2 regions of the Streptomyces sp. NBC_00122 genome follow, and region 2 is predicted to be linked to the other one. Evidence: riboswitches for the same ligand, from Rfam matches in the RefSeq annotation. Region 2 holds a riboswitch; the other holds the start of a gene.

Region 1 (14,895 bases), 4.9 Mb from region 2:
GCTCGGTCACACCGGTGACGAAGGAGGTGAGCGCGAGGGAGAACATCATGCCGCCGACGACCTTGCGGCGCTCGGGACGGGCGCAGTGGACGATCGCGAGGCAGGCCGCCGGGAGGGCGAACATCATGATCGGGAAGAAGCCGGTCATGAACTGTCCGGCGGTCGGGTCACCGGCGAGGAAGCGGCCGATGTCACCGCTCTTGCCGTTGTACTCGCCGGCCTGGAACCACGGGAAGGAGTTGAGCAGGTGGTGCATGCCGACCGGGATCAGCGCACGGTTGGCGACACCGAAGATGCCCGCGCCGACGGCGCCGGAACCGACCAGCCACTCACCGAAGTTGTGCAGACCCGTGCCGAGGACCGGCCAGATGTAGCCGAAGACGATGCCGATGAACAGGCCCGCGAAGGCGGAGAGGATCGGGACCAGGCGGCGTCCGCCGAAGAAGCCCGCCCAGTCGGGCAGCTTGGTGCGGTAGAAGCGCTGGTAGAGGAGCGCGACGACGATGCCCATCACGACGCCGCCGAGGACCTTGGCGTCGACGGGTGCGTCCACCAGGACGACCTTGTGATCGACGACCTTCTCGATCTGCGGCAGGCTCGGATCCGTGAAGGTGGCCAGGACCTTCGAGAAGACCAGGTAGCCCGTGACGGCGGCGAGTGCGGTCGAACCGTCGGCCTTCTTGGCGAAGCCGATCGCGATACCGACGGCGAACAGCAGCGCCATGTTGACGATGATCGCTTCTCCGCCGGCCGCCATGTACGTGGCGATCTTGTTGACGAAGTCGGGCAGCGACGCCTTGCCGAGCATGTCGTCCTGGCCCAGGCGGATGAGCAGAGCGCCTGCGGGCAGCACCGCAACGGGGAGCATGAGGCTCCGGCCGATGCGCTGCATGACGGCCATCACGCCAGCGCCCTTCTTCTTCTCCGCCGCGGGGGCGGTAGCCGTGGTCACAACTTCCTCCAGTGGGCAAGGCGCCGCCAGGGGGTGAGCCGGGGGACGGCGACGTCTCGTAAAAGGGGGGAACGCGAGCGCAGACAGGCGCACGTGGTCTACACCAATTGATGGTGTAGACCAGTTGTAACACGGTGAGGGTTAGATAAGGAACCTTCGATTTCCTGTGGTCTACGCCACAACAGGTTTGGGTCCGCCGCGAACATGGCCGAAGCCCCCGGATCCGGAGATCCGAGGGCCTCGGGGAGGCGGGCCGCAGGTCCGGTGAACCGCCGGACGGGGCCTACGCCTTGATGTTGTCCTTCTCCATCTCGTCGATCTCCTCGTCCGACTCCCGGCCCGGGGTGGCCAGGTCGAACTTGGTGATCGCGAACCGGAAGACAGCGTAATAGACCACCGCGAAACCCAGGCCGATCGGGATGATCAGCGCCGGCTTCGTCGCCAGGCCCCAGTTGATGACGTAGTCGATCAGGCCGGCCGAGAAGCTGAAGCCGTCATGGACGCCCAGCGCCCACGTCACCGCCATCGAGGCGCCCGTCAGCAACGCGTGGATCACGTACAGCACGGGCGCGACGAAGAGGAAGGAGTACTCCAGCGGCTCGGTGATCCCGGTGACGAAGGACGTCAGCGCGACCGACAGCATCAGGCCGCCGACCTCCTTGCGCCGCCGCGGCTTCGAGCAATGGGTGATCGCCAGCGCCGCCGCCGGGAGGGCGAACATCATGATGGGGAAGAACCCGGACAGGAACTGCCCGGCCTGCGGGTCGCCGTTGAGGAACATGTTGATGTCGCCGTGGACCACCTTGCCGTCCGGCGTGGTGAAGCTGCCGAACTGGAACCACACCGGCACGTTCAGGAACTGGTGCAGGCCGATCACCAGCAGCGCGCGGTTCGCGACACCGAAGATCCCGGCGCCCCACGAGCCCAGGCCCACCAGCCAGTCGGAGAAGCTCTCCAGCGCGTCACCGACCGGCGGCCAGATCCACAGGCACAGGGCCGCGAACCCGATCGCGACGAACGACATGATGATCGGGACCAGCCGGCGCCCGTTGAAGAAGCCCAGCCAGTCCACCAGCTTCACCCGGTGGTAGCGCTGCCAGAACCAGGCCGCCAGCAGGCCCATGATGATGCCGCCGAAGACACCGGGATTCTGGTACGTGTACGACACGAAGGTGTCGTTCGGCCCCAGGCAGCCGCCCCCGATGTCCTTGGTCCCCGCCGGGCAGGGCTTCTGGAACGCGTGCAGCACCCCGCGGTAGACGAGGAACCCCGCCACCGCCGCCAGGGCCGTCGAGCCGTCCGCCTTCTTCGCCATGCCGATCGCGACGCCGACGCAGAAGAGGAGCGGCAGCCCGAGGTCGGGATCCAGCAGCGCCCCGCCCGCGCCCGCCATCACCTTGGCGACGTCCGTCCAGGCGAGGCCCTCCACACCGAAGACATCGGGCTGCCCCAGGCGGTTCAGGATGCCCGCGGCGGGCAGGACGGCGATCGGCAGCTGAAGGCTCCGCCCCATCTTCTGCAGCCCCTGGAACAAGCCGTTCCACCACTTCGGCTGCGGCGCTGCTGCAGCGCTGCTCGCACTCATCGGCGTCCTCCCTGACCGGCCCGTTTTTGGCAGTTGCGGCACGTGCGGCACACTGGTGTAGACCAGTCGTGGGGCAGGCGACTGCTGATCGTCATCATTCGACAGACAGCAGTCATGCGCTCGCATAGATGGGCCAACCGTGCGTTACCGTGGCAAAGCGGATCACGCAGGTGGGTATCCGGATACCTGGCCGCCGAGACTCGTTCTTCGTAGAACTCAGGGAGAAACACATGGCCACCAAGGCTGAGAAGATCGTCGCCGGGCTCGGCGGCATCGACAACATCGACGAGATCGAGGGCTGCATCACCCGCCTGCGCACCGAGGTCCACGACCCCGCCCTCGTCGACGAAGCCGCCCTGAAGGCCGCCGGCGCCCACGGCGTCGTCAAGATGGGCACCGCGATCCAGGTCGTCATCGGCACCGACGCCGACCCGATCGCCGGCGAGATCGAAGACATGATGTGAGCTGAGCCCCACAAGGCTCGCCCGCCGAACGACAAGACCCCGTTCCGGATACACCCGGACGGGGTCTTCGCGTTCTGCCGCAGGGACTAGGCTCGGAGCCATGTCTCGCATCGACGGCCGTACGCCCGAACAGCTCCGCCCGGTCACCATCGAACGCGGATGGAGCAAGCACGCCGAGGGCTCCGTCCTCATCTCCTTCGGAGACACCAAGGTCTTCTGCACCGCCTCCTTCACCGAAGGCGTCCCGCGCTGGCGCAAGGGCAGCGGCGAAGGCTGGGTCACCTCCGAGTACTCGATGCTGCCCCGCTCCACCAACACCCGCGGCGACCGCGAATCCGTCCGCGGCAAGATCGGCGGCCGCACCCACGAGATCTCCCGCCTCATCGGCCGCTCCCTGCGCGCCGTCATCGACTACAAGGCCCTCGGCGAGAACACCATCGTCCTGGACTGCGACGTCCTCCAGGCCGACGGCGGCACCCGCACCGCCGCCATCACCGGCGCCTACGTCGCCCTCGCCGACGCCGTCGCCTGGGGCCAGCAGAAGAAGCTCATCAAGGCCGGCCGCAAGCCGCTCACCGGCACCGTCGCCGCCGTCAGCGTCGGCATCGTCGACGGCGTCCCGCTCCTCGACCTCTGCTACGAGGAAGACGTGCGCGCCGAGACCGACATGAACGTGGTCTGCACCGGCGACGGCCGCTTCGTCGAGGTCCAGGGCACCGCCGAGGGCGAGCCCTTCGACCGCAAGGAACTGAACGCCCTCCTCGACCTCGCCGCCGGCGGCTGCGCGGACCTGGAAGCCATCCAGCTGGGCGCGCTGGAACTGTAAGCGGCAACCGCGGCGCGCGGATTCGCGTCCGTCCTGGTACGGGCGCACGGTGTCAAAGCCGTGCGCCCGTCCACGCATCCGACTCCCCGGGGACCAGAAGATGAAGACGCTGAAGTCCGTCAAGCCGAAGCACCGCATCGCCGCCGTGGCCGTCGCGGCCGCCCTGGCGATACCCGCCCTCACCTCCTGCGACGCGATCTCCACCGCGATGGACTGCGCGAACACCGCGGTGGCCATCACCGACGGCGCGAACGACCTCCAGCAGGCGGTCTCCCAGGCCGGCAACAGCCCGCAGGACGCCCAGAACGCGCTCAACCAGATCGAGACGAACCTCAAGAAGATCGGCGACCAGACGGACAACGCCGACCTGGGCAAGGCCATCGACTCGATGAGCACGGCGGTGAAGAACGTCCGCACCGCCATCCAGAACGGCGACGCCACCCCGGACATCCAGCCGGTCGCGGACGCGGCGAGCGAGATCTCCAAGGTCTGCACCCCGGGCTGACCCGGCCGGCGACCGCGAAATAATGGGGGCCATGACCTCCACGCCCAGCCGCCTCATCCTCGCGACCCGCAACGCGGGCAAGATCGCCGAACTCCACGCCATCCTGTCCGACGCCGGCCTGCCGCACGAGCTGGTCGGCGCGGACGCGTACCCCGAGATCCCGGACGTCAAGGAAACCGGCGTCACCTTCGCCGAGAACGCCCTCCTCAAGGCCCACGCCCTGGCCCGCGCCACCGGCCTCCCGGCGGTCGCCGACGACTCCGGCCTGTGCGTGGACGTCCTGAACGGCGCCCCCGGCATCTTCTCGGCGCGCTGGGCCGGCGCCCACGGCGACGACGAGGCCAACCTCCGCCTCCTGCTGGCGCAGCTCGGCGACATCGACGAGGAGCACCGCGGCGCCCACTTCTTCTGCGCGGCGGCCCTGGCCCTCCCGGACGGCACCGAACGCGTCGTCGAGGGCCGCCTCCTGGGCACCCTGCGCCACGCCCCGTCGGGCACGGGCGGCTTCGGCTACGACCCGATCCTCCAGCCGCTGGGCGAGTCCCGCACCTGCGCGGAGCTCACCCCGGCGGAGAAGAACGCCATCTCCCACCGCGGCCAGGCCTTCCGCGCCCTGGTCCCGGTGGTCCGCGAACTCCTGGGCTGACGAGACAGGGCCTGTTCTCCCGAGTCCGGGAGAACAGGCCCTGTTCATCGAGTGCGCCCGGTCGGATTCGAACCGACATACGCGGCCACCTAAAGACCGCCGCTCACCAGGTGGCGTACGGACGCAAGCGAGGAACACTCTACTGCGCGCGCCGCAGCCGTGGTCGATGTACCCGTGGTCTAACGACTGTGCCGCCCTGCTCGACACCAGGTGTCCGTTACCGCGTGGCAGTTGGGGCAGAGCAGCCGCAAGTTTTCCCGCTGGTTGTTGCGCCAGTCGCCGTCGATGTGGTCGACCTCCAGCGGTAGCGGATAGCCCTGCCAGGTCGGCTCGATACCGCACATCGCGCACCGCTCGGGGATGCCGAGTGCGGCGAGTGCACCCTTGAGGTGCTCGCTCTGGGCCCGGCGGGCACGGGTGTCGTCTTGCCTGACCAGGATCGATTCCGGAGTGCGCCGCGTGTTGGGGCGTCCCGCACGTGAGGGCAGTTTGAAGTGCGAAGTGTCGGTGCCGAACGCCTTCACCTTGCGACTGATGTGCGTGTGGTGGCCGCCCATGACGTCACGGCCGAGGCGCCCGAGGACCTCGCACATGGTGGTCGACGCGGCCACGGCCTCGGCCAGGATCTCCCTCGTCCACTTCATCCCCATCCGGCTCGAAGTCGGCATCCTCGCCCCCTCCGCATCCCGGCCGCCCGTGCGGCTCTCGTACGGAGTAACGGGTCGATAGTCGGAGAGTTGCGGCCGATTTCGTCCGATAAACGGAGCGGCCCGCACCGGTTGGGTGCGGGCCGCTTCCTGCGGGGCAGGGGGCTGGGTCAGATGCCCAGGTCCTTGATGATCTTGGCCACGTGGCCGGTCGCCTTGACGTTGTAGAAGGCGTGCTCGACCTTGCCCTCCTCGTCCACGACCACCGTCGAGCGGATGACCCCCGTCACCGTCTTGCCGTACAGCTTCTTCTCGCCGTACGCGCCGTACGCCGTCAGGGTCTCCTTCTCCGGGTCGCCGACCAGGGTGACCTTCAGGTGCTCCTTCTCGCGGAACTTCGCGAGCTTCTCCGGCTTGTCGGGGGAGACGCCGATGACGTCGTAGCCGGCCGTCGCCAGGACGTCGAGGTTGTCCGTGAAGTCGCAGGCCTGCTTGGTGCAGCCCGGCGTCAGGGCGGCCGGGTAGAAGTAGACGATCACCTTGCGGCCCTTGTGGCCGGCCAGCGAGACCTCGTTGCCGTCCGCGTCGGGCAGGGTGAAGGCGGGGGCGGTATCGCCCGGCTGAAGTCGCTCGCTCATGTCGGCAGTCTCCTCAAGAGGGGATCGGTATGGCACGAGACTAAGCTGCTGACAGACTGTTCATGGCGGACTACGCCCCCACAGACGACACGACGACGGAGGCAGCGCGGTGCCGGAAGCCAGGACCCCCGCACAGATCGAGGCGGACATCGTCCGCCGCCGCGAGCAGCTCGCCGAGACGCTCGACGAGATCGGTGTGCGCATGCACCCGAAGACGATCATCGGGGACGCGAAGGCCAGGGCCGCCTCGACGGTCGACCACACCGTCGGGCGGGCGTACGTCGCGGTGAACCGCCTCGTGACGGACGTGAATGGCGCGCTGCGCCACGAGGACGGGGCTCCGCGCATGGAGCGGATCGTGCCCGTCGCGCTGCTCGCGGCGGGTGTGGTGGGGGTAGTGGTGCTCTCGGTGCGGCGCAAGCGCTGATGACCCTGCGGAGCGCGGCCTCGACGCGGGCGGGTAGGTTCGGGGCGTGAGCGAGAACACCACCCACGACAAACTGCCCATCCGTATGCTCCACGACCGCGTGCTCGTGAAGTCCGACCTGCCCGAGGGCGAGCGGCGCTCCGGCGGCGGCATCCTCATCCCGGCGACGGCCGCGGTCGGCAAGCGGCTGGCCTGGGCCGAGGTGGTCGCGGTCGGGCAGAACGTACGGAGCGTCGAGCCCGGCGACCGGGTGCTGTACGACCCCGAGGACCGTGCCGAGGTCGAGGTGCGGGGTGCGACGTACGTGCTGATGCGCGAGCGGGATCTGCACGCCGTGGCCGCCGAGCGGCTGGAGGGGTCGAAGGACTCCACGGGTCTCTACCTCTGACGCCTCTGACGCCTCTGATTCTTCTGAGAACTGCCGTGAAAAGGGCTGGTGGCCTAGGTCGCCAGCCCTTTTCGCCTCTCTTTGCTACGGTTGAGGGACCCCGACGAGACGCGCCGTACCGGGTACGACAAGACGACGCACCCGTATCGCCCGATGTCTCGGAGGTGCCGTCATGGCCTGGGTCCTGCTGATCGTCGCCGGTCTGATCGAAGTCGGCTGGTCGATCGGAATGAAGTTCACCGAAGGTTTCACCCGGCTGTGGCCCAGTGTGTTCACGGGTGCCGGGATCGTCGCCAGCATGGTGCTGCTCTCGATCGCCGCGAAGTCCCTGCCCATCGGTACGGCGTACGGGGTGTGGGTGGGCATCGGCGCCGCCGGTGCGGCCGTGCTCGGTATGGCGGTGCTGGGTGAGCCCGTCACCGCGGCCCGGATCTTCTTCATCTGCCTGCTGCTGGTGGCCGTGGTGGGGCTGAAGGTGACCTCCGGTCACTGACCGGACCGGAGACCACCCGCCGCCCCCTCGGATCATTCGAGGAATGCTGAGGGCGGGCGCGTGCCATCGCCCGCGCCGCGGTCGGCGCCCTGCCCGCCCGTCCTGCCCGTGGTGCCCATCGTGCCCGCGGTGGTGCCGCCCTGGTCGCCCTGGGTGGCGCCGCCGTTGGTCTGCCCGCCCTGTGTCTGCCCGCCCTGCGTCTGCCCGCCCTGTGTCCGGCCGCCGTTGTCCTGGCCGCCGTTGTCCTGGCCCCCCTGGTTCTGACCGCCTTGGTTCTGACCGCCGTTGTCCCGGCCCCCGTTGTCCCGCCCGCCGTTCGGCTCGGTGGGCCGGCCCGGCCGGGTCGGCCGTTCGGGAGGGGGCGGCGTGTCCTCGTCCGGGGTCTCCTCGGGCCGGCCCGTCTGGGCCGGCGGCGAGGGCGGCGGCTGGGCCGCGCCCGGCTGGAGTTCCAGGTCGAAGTCGGCGGGGTCGCTGCCCTCCAGGGCGGTCTTGGTGTACGCGGCCCAGATCCGGGCCGGGTAGCCGCCACCGCCGATACGGGGCTCCCCGAGGGCGTTGTACAGGGACTCCAAGGCGCCGGTGTCCGGGTCCTGGCCCATCATCGAGACCACCGTGACCAGGTCCGGGGTGTACGCGGCGAACCAGGCCGAGCGGTCCAGTTCGCCGGTCCCGGTCTTGCCCGCGGCCGGGCGGCCGGCGGCGAGCGCGGCCGTACCGGTGCCGTTGTCGACGACGCTGACGAGCATGGACGTGGTGGTGTCGGCGGTCTCGCGGCTGACGGCCTGGGTGGGCGTGCGCTCGGGCAGGCCGATCGTGTCGCCGCCCTTGGTGATCTTCTCCAGGAAGGTGTACGGGGTGCGGCGGCCGTGGTCCGCGAGGGTCGCGTACGCCTGGGTCATGTCCAGGACGCTGGCCTGCAGGGTGCCGAGGGCCATGGCGGGGACGGGCGGGAAGTTCGGGGTGTCCGCGGGGATGCCGAGGGCGATGGCCGTGTCCTTGACCTTCGCGGTGCCGACGTCGACCGCCATCTGCGCGTAGACGGCGTTGACGGAGAGGTCGGTCGCGGTGTTGACGGTGATGTTCCCGTACGACACCTGGCCCTCGTTCTCGGGGGCGAAGCGGATGCGGCCGCCGACGACCGGGTGTTTGTTGTCGCCGTTGTAGATCGTGTTCGGGGTGATCCGGCGGCCGTCCTGGGTGCGGGAGTCGTTCTCGACGGCGGCCGCGAAGACGAACGGCTTGAAGGTGGAGGCGACCTGGTAGTCGTGCCGGGTCGCGTTGTTGACGAACTGCTTGGTGTAGTCGATGCCGCCGTACATGGCGACGACCTTGCCGGTGGCCGGGTCGATGGACACTCCGCCGGCCCGCACCACCCGGTCCGCCTTGCGCTTCTCCGGGTCGAGTTCGCGGACCATCTGGGCGTCGACGGCTTCGGTGAAGGCGTTCTGGCGGCGTCTGTCGATGGTGGTGGTGATGCGGTAGCCGCCCTCGGCGAGGGTTTTGTCGTCGAGGATCTTGTGATCGACGATGTAGTCCTTGATGGCTTCCACCAGGTATCCGCGCTGCCCGGACAGTCCGGCGGCGGCGCGGACCTTGCCCGGCTCGGGGAACCGTGTCGTCGCGCGATCGGCGGCGGGCAGCCAGTTCTTCTTGACCATGCCGTCGAGTACGTAGTTCCAGCGGGCGAGGGCGCGGGGGCGGCTCTGGGGGTGGGAGACGACGTCGAAGGCGCTGGGGGAGTTGAGGAGGGTGGCGAGGTAGGCGCCCTCGGCGGTGGTGAGGTTGGCGGCGTCCTTGCCGTAGTAGGCCTGGGCGGCGGCCTGGATGCCGTAGGCGTTGCGGCCGAAGTAACTGGTGTTCAGATACCCCTCCAGGATGTAGTCCTTCGACTTCTCGCGACCGAGTTTGATCGCGATGAAGAACTCCTTGACCTTCCGTTTGATCGTCTGTTCCTGGCCCAGGTAGTAGTTCTTGACGTACTGCTGGGTGATGGTCGAACCGGACTGGGTGCCCTTGCCGGTCGCGGTGTTCCAGGCGGCGCGGACCATCGCCTTGGGATCCACGGCCCGTTCGGAGTAGAAGTCCCGGTCCTCGGCAGCCAGTACGGCCTCCTGCACGGTCCGGGGGATCTGTGAGAGCGGGACGTTGACGCGGTTGACCTCGCCGTCGCTGGCGAGCTGCGAACCGTCGGAGTAGAGGTAGACGTTGGACTGCGCGGTGGCGGCGGAGTTGGCGGGCGGGATGTCCACGAGCAGGTAGCCGGCGACGAGGGCGCCGATGAGCAGCAGGGCGAGGAGCAGGAAGCCGCCCAGCAGCATGCGCCAGGTGGGGAGGGCGCGTCGCCAGCCGGTCCGCTTGCTGCGGGCCTGCTTTCCGGGCTCCCGTGCCGTGCCGGGCCTCTGCCCTGTGCCGGGTGTCTGCGGCTGCGTCGGGGGTCCCTCCGGCGGAGTGTCCGGATCGCGAGGGGTCCAGCCCGGGGGCGGTGACTGGTCGCTCATCTCCAGAACTCCTCGACGCTGTGCGAAATATCCACTTCTGTACCTCATGGTGTCTACCCGATGGCCGGTGATTACGCGCCGGACGGGGGTAAATCGGTCGCGTGGCTCGCCCCTCCGCACTAAGCTCGCGCGCTTTGGCCGACGTAGGAACGACGTGGGAAACGGAGGGATACGGTGCGTCGGAGAGTGCGGCTCTACTTGGCCGTCGCCGCAGGCGGATTCCGCCGGTACGCCACCTACGGGACGGCGACGGCGGCCGGTGTGTTCACCAACACCGTGTTCGGGTTCATCGTCGCGTACACGTACATCGCGCTGTGGGACGAGCGGCCCGGACTCGGCGGCTACGACCAGGCACAGGCCCTGACCTTCGTATGGGTGAGTCAGTCACTGCTCGCCGCAGGGGCGCTGATCGGGGGCGGCTTCCAGGAGGAGCTCCAGGAGCGTGTCCGTACGGGCGACATCGCCGTCGACCTGTACCGGCCGGCGGACCTGCAGATGTGGTGGCTCGCGGCCGACTTGGGGCGGGCGGCCTTCCAGTTGGCGGGGCGCGGGGTGGTTCCGCTGGTGGTCGGGGCGCTGGCGTTCCGGCTGGCGCTGCCCGCCGATCCGCTGCGCTGGCTGCTGTTCCTGGTCTCCGTCCTGCTCGCGCTGACGGTGAGCTTCGCGGTGCGCTACCTGTTGGGGCTGGCGGCGTTCTGGCTGATGGACGGGTCGGGGATCAACATGATGGCGACCGTCGTCACGATCTTCTTCTCCGGGATGCTGTTGCCGCTGACCGTATTCCCGGGCGGTTTCGGCGAGTTCGTGCAGGCGCTGCCGTGGGCGGCGATGCTCCAGGTCCCGATGGACGTGCTGCTGGGCAGGCACGCGGGGGCCGGGAGCGCGGCGGGTGCGCTGGGGTTTCAGGCGGTGTGGGCGTTCGTGCTGCTGGGCGCGGGGCGGCTGTTGCAGTCGGCCGCGACGCGGAAGGTGGTGGTCCAGGGTGGCTGAGGCGGTACTGGAGCGGGAGTTCGCGGCCGTCGAGGTGCCCCGGCGCGGTCGGGCGCGGGAGGGGCTGCGCGGCTACGGGCTGATCGTGGCGATGTGGATCCGGTCGACGATGACGTACCGGACGTCCTTCGCCCTGTCGGTCGTCGGCAACGCGGCGATCACCCTCCTCGACTTCGTCGCGGTCTGCATCATGTTCTCCCACGTCGACGAGCTCGGCGGTTTCACCCTCCCCGAGATCGCCCTGCTCTACGGATCCTGCTCGGCCTCCCTGGGCCTGGCGGACCTGCTGCTGGGCAACACGGACCGGATCGGTGTCCGGATCCGTGACGGCTCGCTCGACACCATGCTGGTGCGCCCCGTGCCGGTGCTGGCGCAGGTCGCGGCGGACCGGTTCGCGCTGCGCCGGCTGGGGCGCGTCGGGCAGGGGGTGGGGGTGCTGGCCTGGGCGGTCTGGGCGCTGGGTCCGCAAGTGGAGTGGACGGCCGGCAAGGTGCTGCTGGTGCCTGTGATGGTGCTGGCCGGGGCGGGCATCTTCGGTGCGGTGATGGTGGCCGGGGCGGCGTTCCAGTTCCTGGCGGGGGACGCGGCGGAGGTGCAGAACTCGTTCACCTACGGCGGCTGCGCGATGTTGCAGTACCCGCCGACCGTCTTCGCGAAGGACCTGCTGCGCGGGGTGACCTTCATCGTGCCGCTGGCCTTCGTCAACTGGCTGCCCGCGCTGTACGTGCTCGGGCGGCCCGATCCGCTGGGGCTGCCGGGGTGGGCCGCGTACCTGAGCCCGCTGGTGGCCTTCGCCGTGTTCCTGCCCGCGTCGCTGGCGTGGCGCGCGGGTGTCCGTTCGTACCGAAGCACGGGGAGCTAGTGGTGGTGGATGCGCTGATCTCGCTGGACGGGGTCGAGAAGGTCTTCGACGTACGGCGCCGGGTGGGGCTGATGCGCCGGGAGAAACGCCAGGTCAGGGCGGTGGACGGGATCAGCTTCGAGGTGGCGCGGGGCGAGATGGTCGGCTACATCGGGCCCAACGGTGCCGGGAAGTCGACCACGATCAAGATGCTGACCGGGATCCTGACGCCGAGCGGCGGCCGGCTGCGGGTGGCGGGCATCGACCCGGCGCGGGAGCGGATGCGGCTCGCGCACCGGATCGGGGTGGTGTTCGGGCAGCGGACCACGCTGTGGTGGGACCTGCCGCTGAAGGACTCGTACGGGCTGATGCGGCGGATGTACCGGATCCCGCGGGCGCGGTTCGAGGAGAACATGGAGCGCTGCGTGGACCGGCTGGACCTGGCCGAGCTGCTCGACGTGCCGGTGCGGCAGCTGTCGCTGGGGCAGCGGATGCGCGGGGACATCGCGGCGGCGCTGCTGCACGATCCGGACGTGCTGTACCTGGACGAGCCGACGATCGGCCTGGACGTGGTGAGCAAGGCGAAGGTACGGGGCTTCCTGCGGCAGCTGAACGCGGAGCTCGGCACGACGGTGCTGCTGACCACGCACGACCTCCAGGACATCGAGCAGCTGTGCGAGCGGGTGATGGTGATCGACCACGGGCGGCTGATGTACGACGGGCCGCTGGCCGGGCTGCATGCGGCGGGTTCGGCCGGGGAGAGCGAGCGGACGCTGGTGGTGGACCTGGAGCGGGAGCTCGCGCCGATCGAGCTGGCGGGCGCGCGGGTGGTGAGGGTGGAGGGGCCGCGGCAGTGGCTGGCGTTCCCGGCGGGGGCTTCGGCGGCGCCGCTGGTGGCGGAGGTGGCGGCGCGGTATCCGCTGGTGGACCTGTCGGTGCGGGAACCGGACATCGAGGACGTGATCGCGCGGATGTACGCGGGGCGGGGGTGAGGGGGGACGTGGCGGCGGGGGGAAATCAGGGTCATCCCGGGGGTAGGACAGGGGGTCAAGCCGTACAACTCCCGGGAATCCCTGCATAGTCTGGGCGGCATGAGTGACGAGCGGCCGGAGAAGCCGTTGCCGGAGCTGAGGGCGTCGGATGCCGACCGGGACCGGGTGGTGGAGCGTCTGCGGGACGCCGTCGCCGAGGGTCGGCTCGACATGGAGGAATTCGAGGAGCGGCTGGAGGCGGCGTACAAGTCCCGTACGTACGCGGAACTGGAGCCGCTGACGCGGGACCTGCCGACGGAGGGCGCCGCGGCGCCGCTGCCGACGCCCGTGGCGGCCTCGGGTTCGTCCTGGCCGGCCCGGATCGGCGGGTCGGGGACGTCGACGAACGCGGTCGCGGTCATGTCGGGGTTCCAGCGCAAGGGTCCGTGGACGGTGCCCGCCCGCTTCGACGCGGTGGCGTTCTGGGGCGGCGGTGAGCTGGACCTGCGCGAGGCGAACTTCGCGCAGCGCGAGGTGGTGATCAACTGCGTCGCGGTCATGGGCGGCATCCAGATCACCGTGCCGCCGGGCGTGGAGGTCGACGTACGGGGCATCGGCGTCATGGGCGCCTTCGACCAGCGCGTGGGCAGCGGCCCGGCGCAGCCGGGGGCGCCGCGGGTGATCGTGACGGGTTTCGCCTTCTGGGGCGGGGTGGAGATCAAGGTCAAGCCGCCTAAGACGCCGAAGCGGCCGAAGCTGAGCAAGGAGCTGTAGCGCTCCGTCCCGTCCGTCCCGTCCGTCCCATGGGGGGGTGGGCGGGGCCTGGGTCGAGCGGGGCGGGGCCTGGCTCCGACGGCCCGGGCCGCGGCTGCGGCCTGCGGCCGTACCGGTCCCGGCGTGGCCGCGACCGCGGGACCACTACCCCCCTCGCGGGAGCGAAACGGCGTGCCGGGAACTCCTCGCGCCTCCCAGTAGTCGGATGCTATGCAGACAAAACCGGCGCCCCCGGGGGAAGGCAGGAGCACGTGGACGACCGCACCACAGTCGGAGGTGCCGCCCCACCGCCACCACGCGGGGGAGCGGCGACGGCACCGACCCCTGCCCCGCCCGCCCGCGGCGCGTTCGTGTTCAGCGCCGCCGACGAGGAGCGCCGCCGCGGTGTCCGCCGGATGAAGGCCACCGCGACCGGCCTGCTGATCCTGGTCTCGCTGGTCTACGTACTGGCCACGTGGGCGCGGGACGCCGACGCGGGCGCCTGGGCCGGATACGTCGCGGCGGCCGCCGAAGCCGGCATGGTCGGCGCGCTCGCGGACTGGTTCGCCGTCACCGCCCTCTTCCGGCGGCCCCTCGGCCTGCCCATCCCGCACACCGCGATCATCCCGACCAAGAAGGACCAGCTCGGCGTCTCCCTCGGCGAGTTCGTCGGCGAGAACTTCCTCTCCTCCGACGTGGTCAGGGCCCGCCTCCACTCCCTCGGCATCGGCGGCCGCCTCGGCACCTGGCTGGCCGAGCCGGCGCACGCCGACCGGGTCACCGCGGAACTGGCCACCGCCCTGCGCGGAGCCCTGACCGTACTGCGCGACTCCGATGTGCAGGCCGTCGTGGGCGAGGCCATCACCCGGCGTGCCGAGACGGCCGAGATCGCGCCCGGCATCGGCAAGACCCTGGAGCGGGTCGTCGCGGACGGCGGCCACCACCGTGCCGTCGACCTGGTGTGCGCCAAGGCCCACGATTGGCTCGTCACGCACGGGGAGTCGGTGATGGACGCGGTCCAGGGCGGGGCGCCCGGCTGGACCCCCCGGTTCGTGGACCGCAAGATCGGCGACCGCGTCTACAAGGAGCTGCTGCGGTTCGTCACGGAGATGCGGGACATGCCCCAGCACCCGGCGCGCGGCGCCGTGGACCGCTTCCTGACGGACTTCGCGGCCGATCTCCAAACGGACACGGACACCCGGGCCCGGGTCGAACGGCTCAAGTCCGAGCTGCTGGCGCGCGGCGAGATCCAGGACGTGATCGCCTCCGCC
Region 2 (14,895 bases):
GCGAAACCGACGACCTCGCCGCGCCGGACGTGGAAGGTCGACCCCTTGCACACGAGCCGTTCGCCGGAGCTCGGGTGCTGCACCGTCCAGTCACGGACCTCGAAGAAGACCTCGCCGATGTCGGGCGTGTGGTCGGGGAACCGACTGCTGAGCTCACGGCCGACCATGCCGCGCACGATGCGGTCCTCGTTGACGCCGTCCGCCTTGACGTCGAGCGTCTCGATGGTGCGGCCGTCGCGCAGGATCGTGATGCTGTCGGCGATCGCCTCGATCTCGCCCAGCTTGTGCGAAATGATGATCGAGGTGATGCCCTGCTGCCGGAAGCCGCGCAGCAGGTCGAGCAGGTGCCGGGAGTCGTCCTCGTTGAGAGCCGCGGTCGGCTCGTCGAGGATGAGCAGCTTCACGTCCTTCGCGAACGCCTTGGCGATCTCCACGAGCTGCTGCTTGCCGACGCCGATGTCCTTGATCAGCGTGTCGGGATCCTCCCGGAGCCCGACCTGCTCCATCAGCTCCAGCGCCCGGCGCCGGGAGGCCTTCCAGTCGATCGCGCCCCGCCTGCGCGGCTCGTTGCCGAGGAAGATGTTCTCGGCGATCGACATGCCCGGCACCAGCGCGAGCTCCTGGTGGATGATCACGATCCCGGCCTGCTCACTGGCCCGGATGTCATGGAACCGCATCTGCTCGCCGCGGTAGACGATCTCGCCCGAGTAGCTGCCGTGCGGGTGAACGGCGCTCAGCACCTTCATGAGGGTGGACTTGCCGGCGCCGTTCTCCCCGCAGATCGCGTGGATCTCGCCCTCTCGGACGATCAGGTTGACGTCGGCGAGCGCCGTGACGCCGGGGAAGGTCTTGGTGATCGACCGCATCTCCAGCACGGTCGGAACCGTGGTCATGGGCAGGCCTCCGCACTGCTCGGGCCGCGCAGAGTGCTCGGGGCCGAGCCTCGACGGATGCGGGGTTTCGTGGACATCAGCTTGCCTCCGATGGCACTCCGTGGTGCCTCGAGTCGGGGTTGCGACGACTGCGTGGCGAGACAGTAAATCCATTTGTTTTATTAAGTCAATGCCCCGGAGAATGTTGATACGGAGCCACAGAGAGGACCGGCGCGTGCGGCAGGCAGGAACCAACCTCCCCAAGGTGGGGCGGTACAACCAAGCGGTGGTGTTGGACCAGATCCAGCTGGCCGACGGCATCAGCCGGGTGGAGATCGCCCAGCAGACGGGCCTCACGCCGCAGACGGTCTCCGGCATCGTGCGCCGCCTGCTGGACGAGGGCATCGTCCGGGAGGACGGGGCCAGCAGGGTCGCCAGCGGCGGGAAGCCCCGCACCACGCTGCGGCTCAACGCGGAGTCGGGCAGTGCGGTCGGACTGCACTTCGACCCGATCGAACTGACCTGCTCCGTGGTCGACCTGCGCGGACGTCCTCTGGTCGTCAAGAGGCGCCCCACCCCGCCCAGCATCGACCCGTCCCATGTGGTGACGGCCATGGCCGAGCTGGTCTCGGAAGTACTGGACGAAGCGGATGTCCCGCGCGACAAGGTGCTGGGTCTGGGCCTCGCCGCCCCGGGGCCGATCGACCAGGAGCTCGGCATGATCGTCACTCCGCCTCAGCTCGCGCGCTGGACCCGGGTGCCGATGAAGAGAATGCTGAGCGAGGCCACCGGACTGCCGGTGACGCTGGACAACGACGCCACCGCCGCCGCGGTCGGTGAACGCTGGTCCGGCGCGGGCAAGGGCGTGGCGAACTTCGCGTACTTCCTCTTCGGCACCGGCATCGGTGGTGGCCTGATCCTCAACCACCAGGTGTACAGAGGCGGTTCGCTCAACGCGGGAGAGTTCGGGCACTCGTCCGTGCTCCCCGACGGGCCGGAATGCTACTGCGGCAACCGGGGCTGTCTGGAGCGGCTGGCGAATCCCTCGGCAATCGTGGCCGAGGTACACCGTCGGCTCGCCGACCGGCCTCGGGGCGACAGTGAACTGTCGCGTGCCTTCGACCGGGATCCGGCTTCGGTCGACCATGCCTCGATCCGGCTCGCCGCCGCGGCCGGCGACCCCGTCGCCGCCGCTGTCATCGACGAGACCGCCGAACACGTCGCGTCGGTCGCCGTCAGCATCGCCAACTTCATCGACGTGGATCTCATCGTTCTCGGCGGTCACGGCATCCAGCACGTGGAATCGCGCTACGTCGACGTCGTCGCCTCGGCACTGGCAACCAGAGCGCTGTCCCGCAGCATCCGGGTCGTCGAGGTCAAGGCGTCCCCCCTCGGCACGGACGCCGCCGTGGTGGGTGGCGCCTCCCTCGTACTGCACTCGACGTACTCGCCCCAGCTGTCCGCTCTTCTCGCTGACTGAGCACACCCGGAACGCCCGGCCTGACGGGACGCGGCGTCGTGCAGGGCGGCGCCGGGGACGGCGTCGGACGCCCTGGCCCCGGCCGGGACGAGGACGTCGTCGGCTGGCCGGATCGTGGCCGTTGCAACAGGCCACGACCCCATCGCCGCCTGTTCCCTGATCCTCAGGGGCCTGCGGCCGAAGGTGAAGGACCGCCCCCGCGCGGCCGCCCGCAACAGCTGGCGCGAAGGCTGGCAGGCCTTCTCGGCCCGCCCGTGGATGTGGGGGTACGCGCTCGCCGGAACCTTCGCCGTGCCCCTCTGGCTCGCGGGCGACCAGCGCCTCGGGCCGCTCATCCTCTCCGGCACGTCCGGCGGGGCGTCCCATTGGGGCTGGGCGGTCTCGCCGTTCTGGCCACTGCACCGCAGCTCCCCTGGCTGCTCGTCTCGATGCTGCTCAGCGGCATGAGCCTGGAACTGGCGGTCGTCTTCTTCGAGACCGCGAAGCAGCAGCAGGTTCCCGAACACCTCATCGGCCGAGTCACCTCGCTGACCATGCTCGGCGAGAACGCCCTCGTTCCACTCGGGTACGTCCTGGCGGGCAGCGTCGCCGACCGGCTGGGCGCATCCACCGTCATGTGGACCTGCGCCTTGGGAATCCTTCTGACGAATGTGATCCTGCTGTTCGTCCCCAGCGTCGTCAATCTTCAGGCCATCTCCCCGTCGGAGCCTGCCCGGGAGGGCGAGGTCCCGCCGGCAACCGGTGAACTCAAGCGGCAGGGCGAGCCGCTGAGCGTGTCGGCGTCCGCCGTGGCGCTGCTGGAGGACCTGGAGGTGGCGGGCGCGCGCGGGTCTTCGTGAGCGACGACCACATGGACTGTGATCGACCGCTAGGTGTGGTGGGTGTCGCCTGGGCGGAGGGCGGTGCGGACGCCGGTGATGACCACGGCGATCAGGCAGAGAGCGATGATGGTCTCGGCCCACAGGAAGGCGAACCAGTCCAGCACGCAGCCGATCGGGGGTGTGCCGGGGGCGGTGTTGCGGAAGGCCGAGAGGGCGAACAGGGTGGCGGCCATCCAGGCGAGGGCGGGCCAGACCAGGCCCTCGCGGCGGGTCGTCAGGTACCAGGTCCCGATGAGCACGGACGACGCCAGCGCCCACATCACGAGCATCATGAAGACCGCGAAGACGAGCAGGCTGCCCGATCGGGACAGCTCCAGCCACACGACGGCCGCCTGCCCGGACGGGATGGGTGTCGGGGAGATCGAGAAGAGCGTGTCGTTGTTGGAGAACTGCATCCGCACCGGCACCTGCTTGCCACCCACCGATGCCCAGAACCCGATGTCGGTCTCGTAGGTGTCGAACGGGTAGTCGCTGACCGATCCACCTGCGATCGCGACCTTCATGTCCCTGGTTGTGATCCGCTCGTGCGCCGTGAATTCCAGGTCGCCGAGTGTCGCCGTGGAGGTCTGGAGGCTGAGATCGGCCACCGAGGCGATTCCCTCCTGTTCGCCGAGGGCCCCTCGCGGGGTGACCCGGACCCTCAGTACGAGCTCTCTGGCCGCGGGGGCGACGCGTTGGACGGTGGCCTCCACGTCCACCCGGTCGGGGGCTGCGGATCCGACCGGGTGGACCGTGTCGATCGCCTGCTGCTCGGTGAACTGCAGCCACGACCCCACGGACACCGCCACCACGATCAGGACCGCGACGAGGAGCAGGACGGGCAGCATCGACGCCCCGAAGCGGCGTGGGCGAGGTGATTCCGAGGGTGGGGCCATGGGGACTCCGACGGGGTGGGAAGGGCCACGGGCCCGTCCGGCCCGACACCGGGAGCAGACCTCGCCGCCCACGCGGCGCGGTCTGCCGAAGCCGGGCGCGATCGTCGCGGGCGGCCGTCTTCTCCGAGGCGCGGGGCGGTGGCCGCGGTGCGATCCTCGTCCACCGGGCCGGTGATCCACCGCATCCGGGCAGGCGTGTCGGCGTGAGCCACCGCTGCTCCGGCTCAAGCCGCTCGCCCTTCCTCAGGGACCGACGGTTCGGGCATCGGAGTCTGACCGACCCGGACGGCCGGACCGTCGTCCTGACGATCCCGGAGCGAAGCAGCATGACCGACGAACTGACCGCGCGCGAAGCCGTGCGCCGCATCCTCGGGGACGCCGCGCAGACCGACGTACGGGTCCACCCCGGCGGCAACATGTCGATCACCATCACTGTCGGAAGACGCGCCGCGATGATCGACGGAGAGGACGCGACGGGTTGGGGCTGGAGCCTGGACCCAGGCCCCGCCGAGGGGTTCACCGGGCACGACCACACCGCGGAAGGAATCGAGGAAGCCCTCCGGGGCGTACGCGGGAAGATCGGTTCCAGCAGCTCCTGACAGCTCCGGGCGCCGGCCGGCGAGATCCTGCTCCACGTCCTCTGGTGCCCGCGCAAGCACAGCGACTGTCGCCGGGTTCTGTGCGGCACCGCAATCGGCGCCCGCCCCTGATCTTCGAGGCGGGCGCCGCCGTTGTAGGGGCGCGGGGCGGGCGACGGGCGAGGTCCGCAGCATCTTCCCGGGCCTACAGGCCCGCGTCAGGTTGGGCGTGGTTTCAGGCGCCGATTCCTCGGCGTACACCGATCAGGGCGTCGTCGAGGGTTTCCGCGATGTCCTCGTGCCCGGTGAATCCGTCGTCGGTTCCGGGGTCGACGGTCCAACCCCATCCGCTGCTGTCGTCGCCGTCGATGGTGGCCGTGTGGTCACCGCTGTGCACGCTGATGGACAGGTTTCCGCCGGGGAGGGTGGTCACGTCGGCATGGGCGGTGTCCCCCAGGACGCGGCGTACGGCGTCACGGGCAATCTGCTCTGTGGTGGTCATGATGGTGCTCTCTCCTTGGACGGCCGGAACGACGGTCCCCATCAGACAGGGCCGCTGAGAAGCTGCGGCACGGCACGCCGAGGTTGCGCGCCGCCCGAGGGCTATCGGGGGCGCCGCGTACGAGGAGGCCTTGGCGCGGGGCGGCCGCCAGGGAGCCGTCCGCCGTGCTGGTGGAGGCCCTGGGGAATGGGCCGGGCCAAGGGACGGAACCCATCGGAATGACGCCCGGGCGCCGGTCGTGGCGGGCCCCGCACGCCTTCGGCTCCCTGGCGGGAATCGGCCTTACCGTGCGAGCAACCCGTCCGGATTACCGGACGACGTCCCGCCACTCCGGCGTTCCCTTGGAGGCATGATGCCCAGTCCACCCCGGCCGTTCGGCACCGTTGTCAGCACCATCGGCGTCAACCTGCGGAAGTATCCGAGTACTGACTCCTCCATCATCGGCAACCTGAGCCACGGCGCCGAGGTCGGTCTGGGCAGCAAGGTGCACGCCCAGACCATCGACGGCAACAGCATGTGGTACCTGCTGCGCGACGAGGCCGCGTGGGTCGCCGCCCGGCACGTCGACAACACCGGAGATGTACCGCTGTCCAAGGACGTCGAACCGGCATCTCCGCAGGGCTAACGGCGGAACCGCCCCTTCAGGGCCGTCCAGAGCCGTCCCGGGGGCAGCCCCGTGGCTGTCCCCGGGCCCGGTGCGCGGCGGTGACCGGCGGGCCGGTCGGACGGGCGTCTTCAGGCCGGATGGGTACGTCCAGCCCTGTCCCGCGCCCAGGAGCGTTTCGTGCCACTTGTGGTCGTGGGTATCGAAGGCGAATCCCTGTTCGCTGTCCGTCTGGTGGCCTTCGGCCGCAGGCTCCGCCCGGCCGGCTCCGGGGCGAGGCGAGCGGCCGCTTCACGCGGAGCCGAAACCCGGGGCGCGTCGCGCGGGGCCGCACCCGCCTCCCCCGCTAGCGTCGGGGCATGGCGCTGCTCGACAAGATCTACTACGTCGACCGCTCGGACATCCTGCCGGGCCGGCTCGACGAGGCGAAGGCCGCCATGCGCGAGCGGGTGGCCTTCGTCGAGATGATGGAACCGCAGCTGCTCGCCTACCACTTCTGCGTCGACGACGCCGGATCCACCATGACGCTGGTGGCGGTCCACCCCGACACGGCCTCGCTGGAGCTCCACCTCGAACTCGGCGGGCCCAAGTTCCGCGCCTTCGTCCCCCTGATCCGCATGCGCTCCATCGACGTGTACGGCGACCCGGGACCCGCGGTCATGGACCGCCTCCGCGCCAAAGCCGTCCTCCTCGGCGGCGGCAACGTCACGGTCCACACCGCCGTCGCCGGCTTCACCCGCTGACGCCGACCGCGATCTCCCGGCAGCCGTCTTCGCTTTCGGCGGCTGCACCCTCCACCGGGTCGCCGTCGACGTGAGCGGGGATCCCTACGTGGACCTCGAACGCGAAGCCGAGGCCATGCTCGCGCGCGAGTAGGCGCCGGGACGTCAGAGCGGCCTCCCCGTTCGTGCCTCCAGGTGGTTGCAGGTGCCGGGGCCTCCCGGTCGCGGTACGAGTACTTCATGACGAAGGACAAGGACACGACGGGCGACGGGGCGGGCAACGAGCGGCGGGGGCAGCGCGGGCAGCGGGGTACCACCGTCGCCGTGCTCGCGGGAGCGCTGATCGGTGCCCTGGCCGGGCTGACGGGGAGCACGCTCGCCTACTTCGAGGCGAAGGACACGCACAGCCAGGAAGCCGACGCCCGACGGGCGGACATCCGGCGTGCCGCCTATGTCGAGCTCGCGGCGAGTACGAACAAGTACGTGCAGCAGGCCACCCAACTACTGGCGGTGAGCCTCGACCCCGCGAAGAGCGCCGAGCAGAGGCAGCGTCAGTTCGACGACAGATACGCCCCGGCCAACACGGACCTCGCGCGAGCCGTCACGACCGCGCGGCTCGTTACGACACCGGAACGCAGGCGCGACCTGGAGAAGATCGGCGTCCTCTCCGCTCGCCTGGGGGAGCTGGCGACTGCCAGGTACGTGCGGGGCCCGGAAGGCGCCGACCTGAAGAAGACCGGAGCCGAATTCGACGAGACGGTACGGCGCCAGCAGGCTGCGCTCCAGACGTTCATGGACCGAGCCGCCGACGAATCGCTGTGACGGCACTACCGTTCGGCCCACGAGGCTCGACTGTTCGCGTGCTGATCCAGACGCGGAAGGCCGGAACGCGTCCTCTCTCAGCTGGAGTGAAGGATCCGAAAGCGATCGGGTTCCGCCGGATCTCGATCAACGACTTGGATCGGCGTCCGAGCCCATTGCCACACGCTGATGCCTGGCGTGCGGGAGAACTGGATCTGCCCGCGGGTGCCTTCGACGGCAACGCGCGGCCAGGATGCGGCAATGCCCGCCCGGTCCGCCCCGTGAGAACGCAGCACATCGGCGAGGACGGCGACCGTGTCGTAGCCCTCGAAGGCGACGAAGGAGGGAGCTTCCGCCAGCCGCTCGCGCAGGGCCGTCTCGACTCGTGCACCGAGTGGGGTGAGGTGCTCGGGCAGGTAGCGCAGGAACGGGATCGCGGCGCTGTCGTCGCCCAGCAACGTCGCCCATTCGGCGAACTCCGGTTGCCCGGCCGGAGCACCGATCGTGATCTCGGCGAGGCGTTGGTCGCGGCGGACAGACTTGACGATCGGCACTGCCGGCTCCGGGTGGCCGACCAGAAGGAGGAGGGCTGTCGCGCGATGGTCGACGAGTTCGTCGCACACGGCGTCGGGCGTGAGCGCGCGCATGTCGAGTTCGATGACGCTGCCGCCGCGTGGAGCGAGGTGGTCCCGCAGAATGCGGGCACCGGATGCCCAGTAGACGCTCGGCTGGGTCGCTACGGCGATGCGGCTGTGGCCCGCGCCGAGGAGGAAGTCCGCGTACGTCTGCCAGCCGCGGGACTGCGGCGGGGAGAGGCGTGCGACCCATTGCGTCGGCAGTTCGGTGAGCGCGTCGAGAACGGCTGACGAGCAGAGGAACGGCAGGCCGAGGGCATCGGCCCTGGCGGCAGCGGCGCGGGCGACGACGCTGTGGTACTCCCCCGCCAAGGCGGCCACGCCCAGACGAGCCAGTTCGTCTACGGCCGCCGCGGCCCTCTCGGGATCAGCCGCGGTGTCTCGGACCACCAGCTCGAGTGGTCTTCCCGCGATCCCGCCGGCGTCATTGATTTCGCGAACGGCCAGCTCGAGTCCGGCGAGCAGGTGTCGGCCTGCCTCCACCCAGCCAGGCCGAGTCAGCGGAACAAGGGCGCCGATCTGGACGGACGGTCCGTCAGTCCGCTTCGCTCCAGGTGGCGATGGTGGCGTATTCATCCGTCGGCGTCTCCCGTGTGACGATTCGCTTGCAGTTCGCCCGGATCGCAGAGTGGCAAGGCCCGGCGGTAGGCGTTCATCCCATCTCGCCGTGGCGGGCGTACCTCGGTGACCGTGCCGGACATTGCATCCACCGCCATCGCCGACAGGCAACCGATTATTTGTTCGCCGGGCTGCCGGGCTTCAAGAACCTTGGCGGGCTCAAGGGATCAACGCACCACACGCGGATGATCACGTGGCTGTGGACCCGGCAGCTCCTCGTCGATGATCTCGCGGCTACGCCGGAGCCCGCCCGGCGCCGGTCTGGTCGGTGGGGTGCCCGGCGGGCACCGAGGACCCCTTCTTCGGTCGGTCGGCCGCCGACATGCCGATGGGGGCGGGGCTTTCACCCGGCCGGGCCAAGCGAAGGCGGTCGGCTGGTGCGAATGGCCCAGCGTCGGGACCTCGGACAGGCCATGAGTCGGATGAGATGCCTAACGTCGCTGACAGCAGATCGGTTCACGAGGCTTGTGGAGGCAGCATGTCCCATCGACGCCGCTGGCTGGCGGGCGCCTGCACAAGTACGGTCGCTGTCGGCCTGCTCGTCACCGGGGGCGCCCTCGCCACGCCGCCACGAGACAGGTCAGGCAGAGAGGTCGAGAGCGAGGTCGCAGTGGGCGCCTATCTCCACTACGACACGCCCGGCGTCGAGAAGATGAAGGACCTCTCGCGCTGGCTCGGCGGTACCGAGGTGCGCGCCGGGCACACCTACCTCCCCGGCGACACCTGGTCGAACATCGAGGGGGCACCCGATTTCCTGCCCAGCTGGGCACGGTGGCGCAAGGCGAGAGCCGATCGGCTGTTCGTCCTGAACGTGCCCATGCTGGCACGCAACGAGGCCGACGTCCCCGACGGCCCGGTCGCCGAGCTGCTCCGCTCCGGCGCGCAGGGTGAGTACGACCACCACTTCCAGCGCCTGGCCGAGCGTCTGGTCGGGCTCGGAGTGCCGGACACGGTCATCGTGCTCGGCTGGGAGATGAACGGCTTCGACTACACCCACCGATGCCGGCCCGACCCCGAGAGCTGGAAGAGGTACTGGCGGCGCATCGTGGCTGCCATGCGCTCTGTGGAGGGACAGCGGTTCCTCTTCGACTTCGCCCCCAACCGCGGCAGTGACGCGATCGCCTGGACCCAGTGCTACCCAGGCGACGACGTGGTCGACATCGTCGGCATGGACACCTACGACCAGCCGCCCGGCCACACCTTCGACGAGCAGGTCACCCAGCCGTACGGACTCCAGGCGCAGGTCGACTTCGCGGAGGCGCACGGCAAGCCGATCTCGTACCCCGAATGGGGGCTGTTCCGGAACGGCGACAACCCCGAGTACATGCGGGGCATGCTGGCATGGATCGCCGAGCACAAGCCGCTCTACCACAGCATCACCGACTACTGCCCGCACGGTGTGTGGCAGTGCAGCCAGAACCCGCGCTCCGCACAGGTGTTCCGGGAGTTCCTGTCCACCGAGCAGGGCGGCGGCCGGCCTCCCGGATTCGACCGTGAGGATCGCAGGTCCCGGCCGAGGGACTGAGCCCCACCGGGCTGCGGCCCACCGGTAGGCGCGCCGGCCTGCACCGATAGGGTGCGAGCCGGACGGCCGGGAGGGGCTGAGGATGAGACCAGGGCGAAGACTGTGGATCACGGGGCTGGTGCTGGTGCCCCTGGGAATGCTGCTGATGACGGGGACGTGGCGGCTCGGCGACTCCGCCTTCGGCGGCCACAGCGTCGGTTCCGATGCCATGCGGCCGACGTACGAGCAGGGCGATACCGTCTTCACGAAGAAGATCGGCGGCACCGAGGTCCATCGCGGCGACGCGGTCTTCTACTACCTGCCCGGTCGCTACACGGACACCGCTCTCGTCTTCCAGCGCGTCATCGGGGTCGGCGGCGACCGGGTGAGCTGCGACGGGCACCAGGTGCTGGTGAACGGCGAGCCGTTGCGCGAGACGTACGTCGCCGGGGGCGACCCCGTAGGTGACGGCAAGAGCTATGACGTGAAGGTGCCGGAAGGCCGGCTGTTCGTGATGGGCGACAACCGGGTCAACTCCCGGGACTCCCGCTACTTCCTGTCGGACGGACAGAGCGGCACGATCCCCGCGGACGCGGTCCGCGAGCAGGCGCTCGACGGTGCGGGCGTCGCCCTCACGATGGTCGGCCTCCTGATCGGCGGGTTCGTCCTCGTGCTCATCGGGTTCGGCTGCGGTCTCGCCGGACATCTGACCATGCGACGGGCCCCGCGGACGGAACCGACGCCCGCGGCGCCCTACGTCTTCCGGTGACGTCAGGCCCCGGACCTGACGTCCGGGGCTTCGCCCGCGAACGGCCGTGAGGACGGCGCTCCGCCCCCTCGGACTCGGACCGGATCCCGTCTCCCCTGACCGGGTCCCCCACCGCAGGGGGGTCACAGCCGCCAGTACGTACCCGCACGGGAATCGACGTGCACCACGTGTCGCCCGACGCGCACCACGTGGTGGTCCGGACCGGACCAGGAGCCGGTGGCACCGTCGGCGCCGGGCAGTGGGGTCCAGATCTCCAGGAAGGTGCTGCCGTCCGGGTTGGTGCCCCGCTCGACGAGATGCGCACCCTCCCACCGGAAGGCGCCGGCGTCTTCGCCGGGCTCGCCCGTGAGGTGGTGGAAGCGCACCTGGGAGCCGTCGAAGGACGTCGTACCGGCGAAGCCGCGGCTGTCGGCGTAGTACGGGCCGGCCTGCAGCCACACCACTTCGCGGTCCTCGATCAGGGGTCCGCCGTTGCGGCTGATGCCGCGCCGCAGCCAGGCGCCGTGCTCGGGTACCGGGACGCCGGGGCCGCCCGGGAAGTCGCCCGCCGGCTCCGGCTCCGGCTCCGGCCCGGTCATCGGTGGCGGGCTCGTCCACGGCCAGGAGCGTCAGCGGTACGTTGCCGCGTACCGCCTGGGAGTACGGGCACACCGCGTCCGCCCGGTGCAGCAGGGGCTGGAGGTCCGCCGCCCGCCACCCCGGCAGGCTGACGGTGAGGGCCACCGCGAGGCCGTAGCCCGCGGGCGTGTCCGTGGTGCCGAGCTGCACTTCGCAGGCCACGCGCGCGGCGGAGGCATCCGCTCCGAACTCGGCGGCGACCTCCGCGAGCGCGGAGGTGAAGCAGGCGGCGAAACCGGCCGCGAACAGCTGCTCGGGGTTGGTGGTGCCGGGCACCTTCTTGCGCGGCGGGGCGAGGCGGACGTCCAGGCGCCCGTCGTCCGTGCGGACGGACCCGGTACGGCCCCCGGCGGCATGCGCGGTCGTCCGGTACAGGCTGCGGGTGAGTGGCACGGTCATGGCGTTCGGCCCATCTTGCTCGACGAGGACGCTGCCCGGGTGCGGACAGCGGACGGCGCTGCTGGTGCAGCACCTCGCGTCGTCGTGCGTAACCGGGTACGGCGCATCTCGTCCGGGGCCTTGGATCCGGCCGCCGGACAATCTAGCAACGGAGGCGGCGGGCCGGGGCCCCGCCCGCGGTGAAGTTCCTCACCCGCTGCCGGTCCCGCCGCGATCCGGGGACGCGGGCCGGTGTCGGCTGCCGTACGCCCGGCGCATGCCCTCCCACCGGGTGACGGCACGGACCAGGGCGCTCTCGCCGCTCTCTCGGTCCTCGACCGGCAGGTCACCGGCTCGCGCACCGCGCGTCCGCGCGGGCCCGGGGAGCTCAGGGCACATCGCGCCCTGCCCGGAAAGATGCGTCCCAGAACGTCCGATTATCGATCCTCGGGGCGGAACACAGCGCGCCTTCCCGTCAGTTCACAGGAGGGAACCGGGGCGAGCCCGCACGACTCGGCCTCGACCGGCAGAACAACGGCAAGGAGAACCCGTGCGCATACTCTTCACCGGACCGGCCGCGGCCGGCCACCTCTTCCCGATGATCCCGACCGCGCAGGCCCTGCGCGCCGCCGGCCACGAGGTGCTGTTCGCGAGCTCGCAGCCGCTGGACCGGCTCCGCGAGGCCGGTTTTCCGATAGTCGAGATCGGCGACGGCCGCACCATCCGGGACGTGTTCGAGCAGTCCACCGGCGAGGAGGTGCGCTACGTCAACCCCGACATGACTCAGGACCAGATCCTCGACATGGCGGCCCGCGCCTTCGCGCTCGTCTCCCGACCCACCGTGGACGGCTTGCTGGAGGCCGCCGACAACTGGGGCGCCGACTTGCTCGTCTACGACTCCTTCCAGGCCTCCGCCCCGCTGGTCGCGGCCAAGCTCAAGATCCCGTCGGTGATCCAGAACTTCGGCGTCACCTCCGGCCTCGACATGGTCGGCCGGCTCGCCGCCAACTTCACCGAAGCGTACGAGACGTACAAGGTGGCCGGCCCCGCCGAGCCCACCGCGCTGAACATCGTCCCCGCCTCGCTCGGCGGCGACCCGGGCGGCTTGCGGATGCGCTACCTCTCCTACAACGGCGGCGGCACCGTCCCCGCCGAGCTGCTGCGCCGCGGCACCCGCCCGCGGGTCGCCGTCACCCTGGGCACCGTGCTCACCGAGCTGGACGGCGTCCGCGCCATCGTCCGCCTGATCGAGGCCGCCGCCTCGGTGGACGCCGAGTTCCTGCTCGCCGTCGGCGACGCCGACCTCACTCCGCTCGGCACCCTCCCGGACAACGTCCGCCCGCTGCCCTGGATCCCGCTCGCCGAGCTGCTGACCGCCTCCGATGCGCTGATCCACCACGGCGGCTCCGGCACCCTGCTCACCGCCCTGCAGGCCGGCCTGCCCCAGCTCCTGCTCCCCCAGGGCGCCGATCACTTCACCAACGCCGATGCCCTGACCGCGACCGGCGCCGCCCTGCGCTCCGCCTCCGACGACGTCGACGCCCCGCTCCTCACCCGCCTCATCACCGACCCGGCCCTGCGCGAGGCAGCTACCCGCCTCCGCGCGGAGAACGCCGCACTACCGACCCCGGCCGAAACGGTCCCCGCCCTGGAAGCCCTGGCCGCCTAGGGCTCGACACAGGCGCTGGTGGCGGGGTGTCGACCAGCCCTGAGCGTCACTTCTGCGCCATCCCGAGCATGGCCCGGAACCGCCGCCGCGGGGTAGCGGCGGTTCCGGGGCCGGGTCAGGCGGCGTGCTGGGTGGCCGGGCGCTGCTTCTGGCCGTTCACCACACCCCGCTCCAGGACGGCCGTCCGCTCGATCACCGTTCCGGGCGCGGGAAAGGCGGGCGACGAGCTCGTCGGCGAAGTCGGGCACCGTGTCCCTGACGGGCAGCCGGCCCAGCGCGCGCTGATGCCGCGGTGCGGCGCGCGTGGTGTTGCGCAGTACGTTCACGGCGATGCCCATCAGCCAGGGGCGCGGGCTGTCTCCCTCGTCTCCCCGGCTCGGATCCGGGCGTGCATTGAATGGTCCACGTCGGGTTCTTGTCTGCCGGTCCCGAGGCAGTTCCCGTCTCCCATGTCACATCACGGTGCTCAGGCAGGTACGCCTCAGTCGTCCTCGTCGGCTACGGCGTACTTCATGCGTTCCCTCGGCGTCCACGGTCCTCTGCCCGCCCGCGGCCGAGCTCAGCTCCGGCGCGACTCTCTCGAAGATCGCGATCGAGCCGGAATCCGAGGCGGAACTGGGCTAGAAAGGTCGGTATGGAACTCGCACAGATACGCCTGTTGGTATCCGACTTCCCCGCCGTCTACCGCTTCTACCGGGACGTGCTCGGGCTCAAGCCGCAGTTCGAGGCCGAGAGCGGCCCGTACGCCAAACTCAGCCCCGACACCGGGCACGCCTCGATCGCGCTGCAGGACCGCGCGCAGATGGCGGGCGTGCTGGGGCAGTTGGGGGCGGAGCCCGGGGGGTACCGCGCGCTGGTCGTGCTCCGGGTGGAGGACCTGGACACCGCCCACGCCGAGCTCATCTCGCGGGGGGCGGAGTTCACCAGGGACCCGGGCCCGATGGGCGAGCGGATGCGGGTCGCCTACCTGGAGGATCCCGAGGGGAATCTGATCGAGCTGCAGGAGTGGCTGACGCTCCGCGAGCAGGCCGGCAACGCACCGGCGTAGGCGGTCCGTCCGCGCCGAGCGGTGCTCGACGCGATCACGGGTACGTGCCTGACCAGTGGCGGTCAGGCACGTACGAGACGGGGGAAGAGGAGCTCGGCGTTGCCTCGGTTGATCGACTGGAGCTGCCCGTCCTCCCAGTGCGGGTAGCGGTCCAGCCCGTCGTCGAAGCCGCTGCACCACTCCTCGGGCACCATGGGGAAGTCGCTGCCGTACAGGACGTGTCCGGGCGCGGCGAAGGCCAGGAGCGAGGGCAGCGATGCGGGGCCGCGCAGAACGCGGTGTCGAAGTAGAAGCGCCGCAGCTCGGCCAGGAGGTCCTCGGGAGCGGTGCCCGGACGCAGC

The links. A riboswitch is a leader RNA that binds a small molecule or an ion and turns the genes downstream of it on or off. The one in region 2 is predicted to bind guanidine.
Positions count from the first base shown of each region.
Region 1: it holds a riboswitch for guanidine, as region 2 does, so the genes downstream of both, OG737_RS10330 (multidrug efflux SMR transporter) here and OG737_RS32360 (Ohr family peroxiredoxin) in region 2, are expected to answer to the same signal.

Region 1 covers NZ_CP108191.1:2,184,830-2,199,724, reverse strand. The annotation lists gene OG737_RS10385 (PTS transporter subunit EIIC) at 1-901, opposite strand, end outside; gene OG737_RS10380 (PTS transporter subunit EIIC) at 1,236-2,537, opposite strand; gene OG737_RS10375 (PTS glucose/sucrose transporter subunit IIB) at 2,666-3,001, shown strand; gene rph (ribonuclease PH) at 3,102-3,827, shown strand; gene OG737_RS10365 (hypothetical protein) at 3,928-4,332, shown strand; gene rdgB (RdgB/HAM1 family non-canonical purine NTP pyrophosphatase) at 4,364-4,978, shown strand; tRNA gene OG737_RS10355 (tRNA-Leu) at 5,031-5,103, opposite strand; gene OG737_RS10350 (HNH endonuclease signature motif containing protein) at 5,158-5,646, opposite strand; gene bcp (thioredoxin-dependent thiol peroxidase) at 5,796-6,263, opposite strand; gene OG737_RS10340 (DUF3618 domain-containing protein) at 6,373-6,690, shown strand; gene OG737_RS10335 (co-chaperone GroES) at 6,737-7,078, shown strand; guanidine-III (ykkC-III) riboswitch at 7,149-7,220, shown strand; gene OG737_RS10330 (multidrug efflux SMR transporter) at 7,251-7,571, shown strand; gene OG737_RS10325 (transglycosylase domain-containing protein) at 7,604-10,069, opposite strand; gene OG737_RS10320 (ABC transporter permease) at 10,256-11,059, shown strand; gene OG737_RS10315 (ABC transporter permease) at 11,052-11,921, shown strand; gene OG737_RS10310 (ATP-binding cassette domain-containing protein) at 11,924-12,892, shown strand; gene OG737_RS10305 (DUF1707 domain-containing protein) at 12,992-13,645, shown strand; gene OG737_RS10300 (DUF445 domain-containing protein) at 13,675-14,895, shown strand, end outside.
Region 2 covers NZ_CP108191.1:7,078,720-7,093,614, reverse strand. The annotation lists gene mmsA (multiple monosaccharide ABC transporter ATP-binding protein) at 1-893, opposite strand, end outside; gene OG737_RS32420 (ROK family transcriptional regulator) at 1,108-2,352, shown strand; gene OG737_RS32415 (hypothetical protein) at 2,718-3,191, shown strand; gene OG737_RS32410 (DUF4436 family protein) at 3,221-4,108, opposite strand; gene OG737_RS32405 (hypothetical protein) at 4,435-4,707, shown strand; gene OG737_RS32400 (hypothetical protein) at 4,922-5,188, opposite strand; gene OG737_RS32395 (SH3 domain-containing protein) at 5,538-5,813, shown strand; gene OG737_RS32390 (hypothetical protein) at 6,152-6,535, shown strand; gene OG737_RS32385 (hypothetical protein) at 6,755-7,336, shown strand; gene OG737_RS32380 (ABC transporter substrate-binding protein) at 7,414-8,526, opposite strand; gene OG737_RS32375 (glycosyl hydrolase) at 9,047-10,093, shown strand; gene lepB (signal peptidase I) at 10,176-10,841, shown strand; gene OG737_RS32365 (hypothetical protein) at 10,964-11,419, opposite strand; partial or broken gene OG737_RS32360 (Ohr family peroxiredoxin) at 11,457-11,858, opposite strand; guanidine-III (ykkC-III) riboswitch at 11,932-11,993, opposite strand; gene OG737_RS32355 (nucleotide disphospho-sugar-binding domain-containing protein) at 12,388-13,506, shown strand; gene OG737_RS32350 (VOC family protein) at 14,141-14,554, shown strand; gene OG737_RS32345 (hypothetical protein) at 14,617-14,748, opposite strand; gene OG737_RS32340 (hypothetical protein) at 14,811-14,895, shown strand, end outside.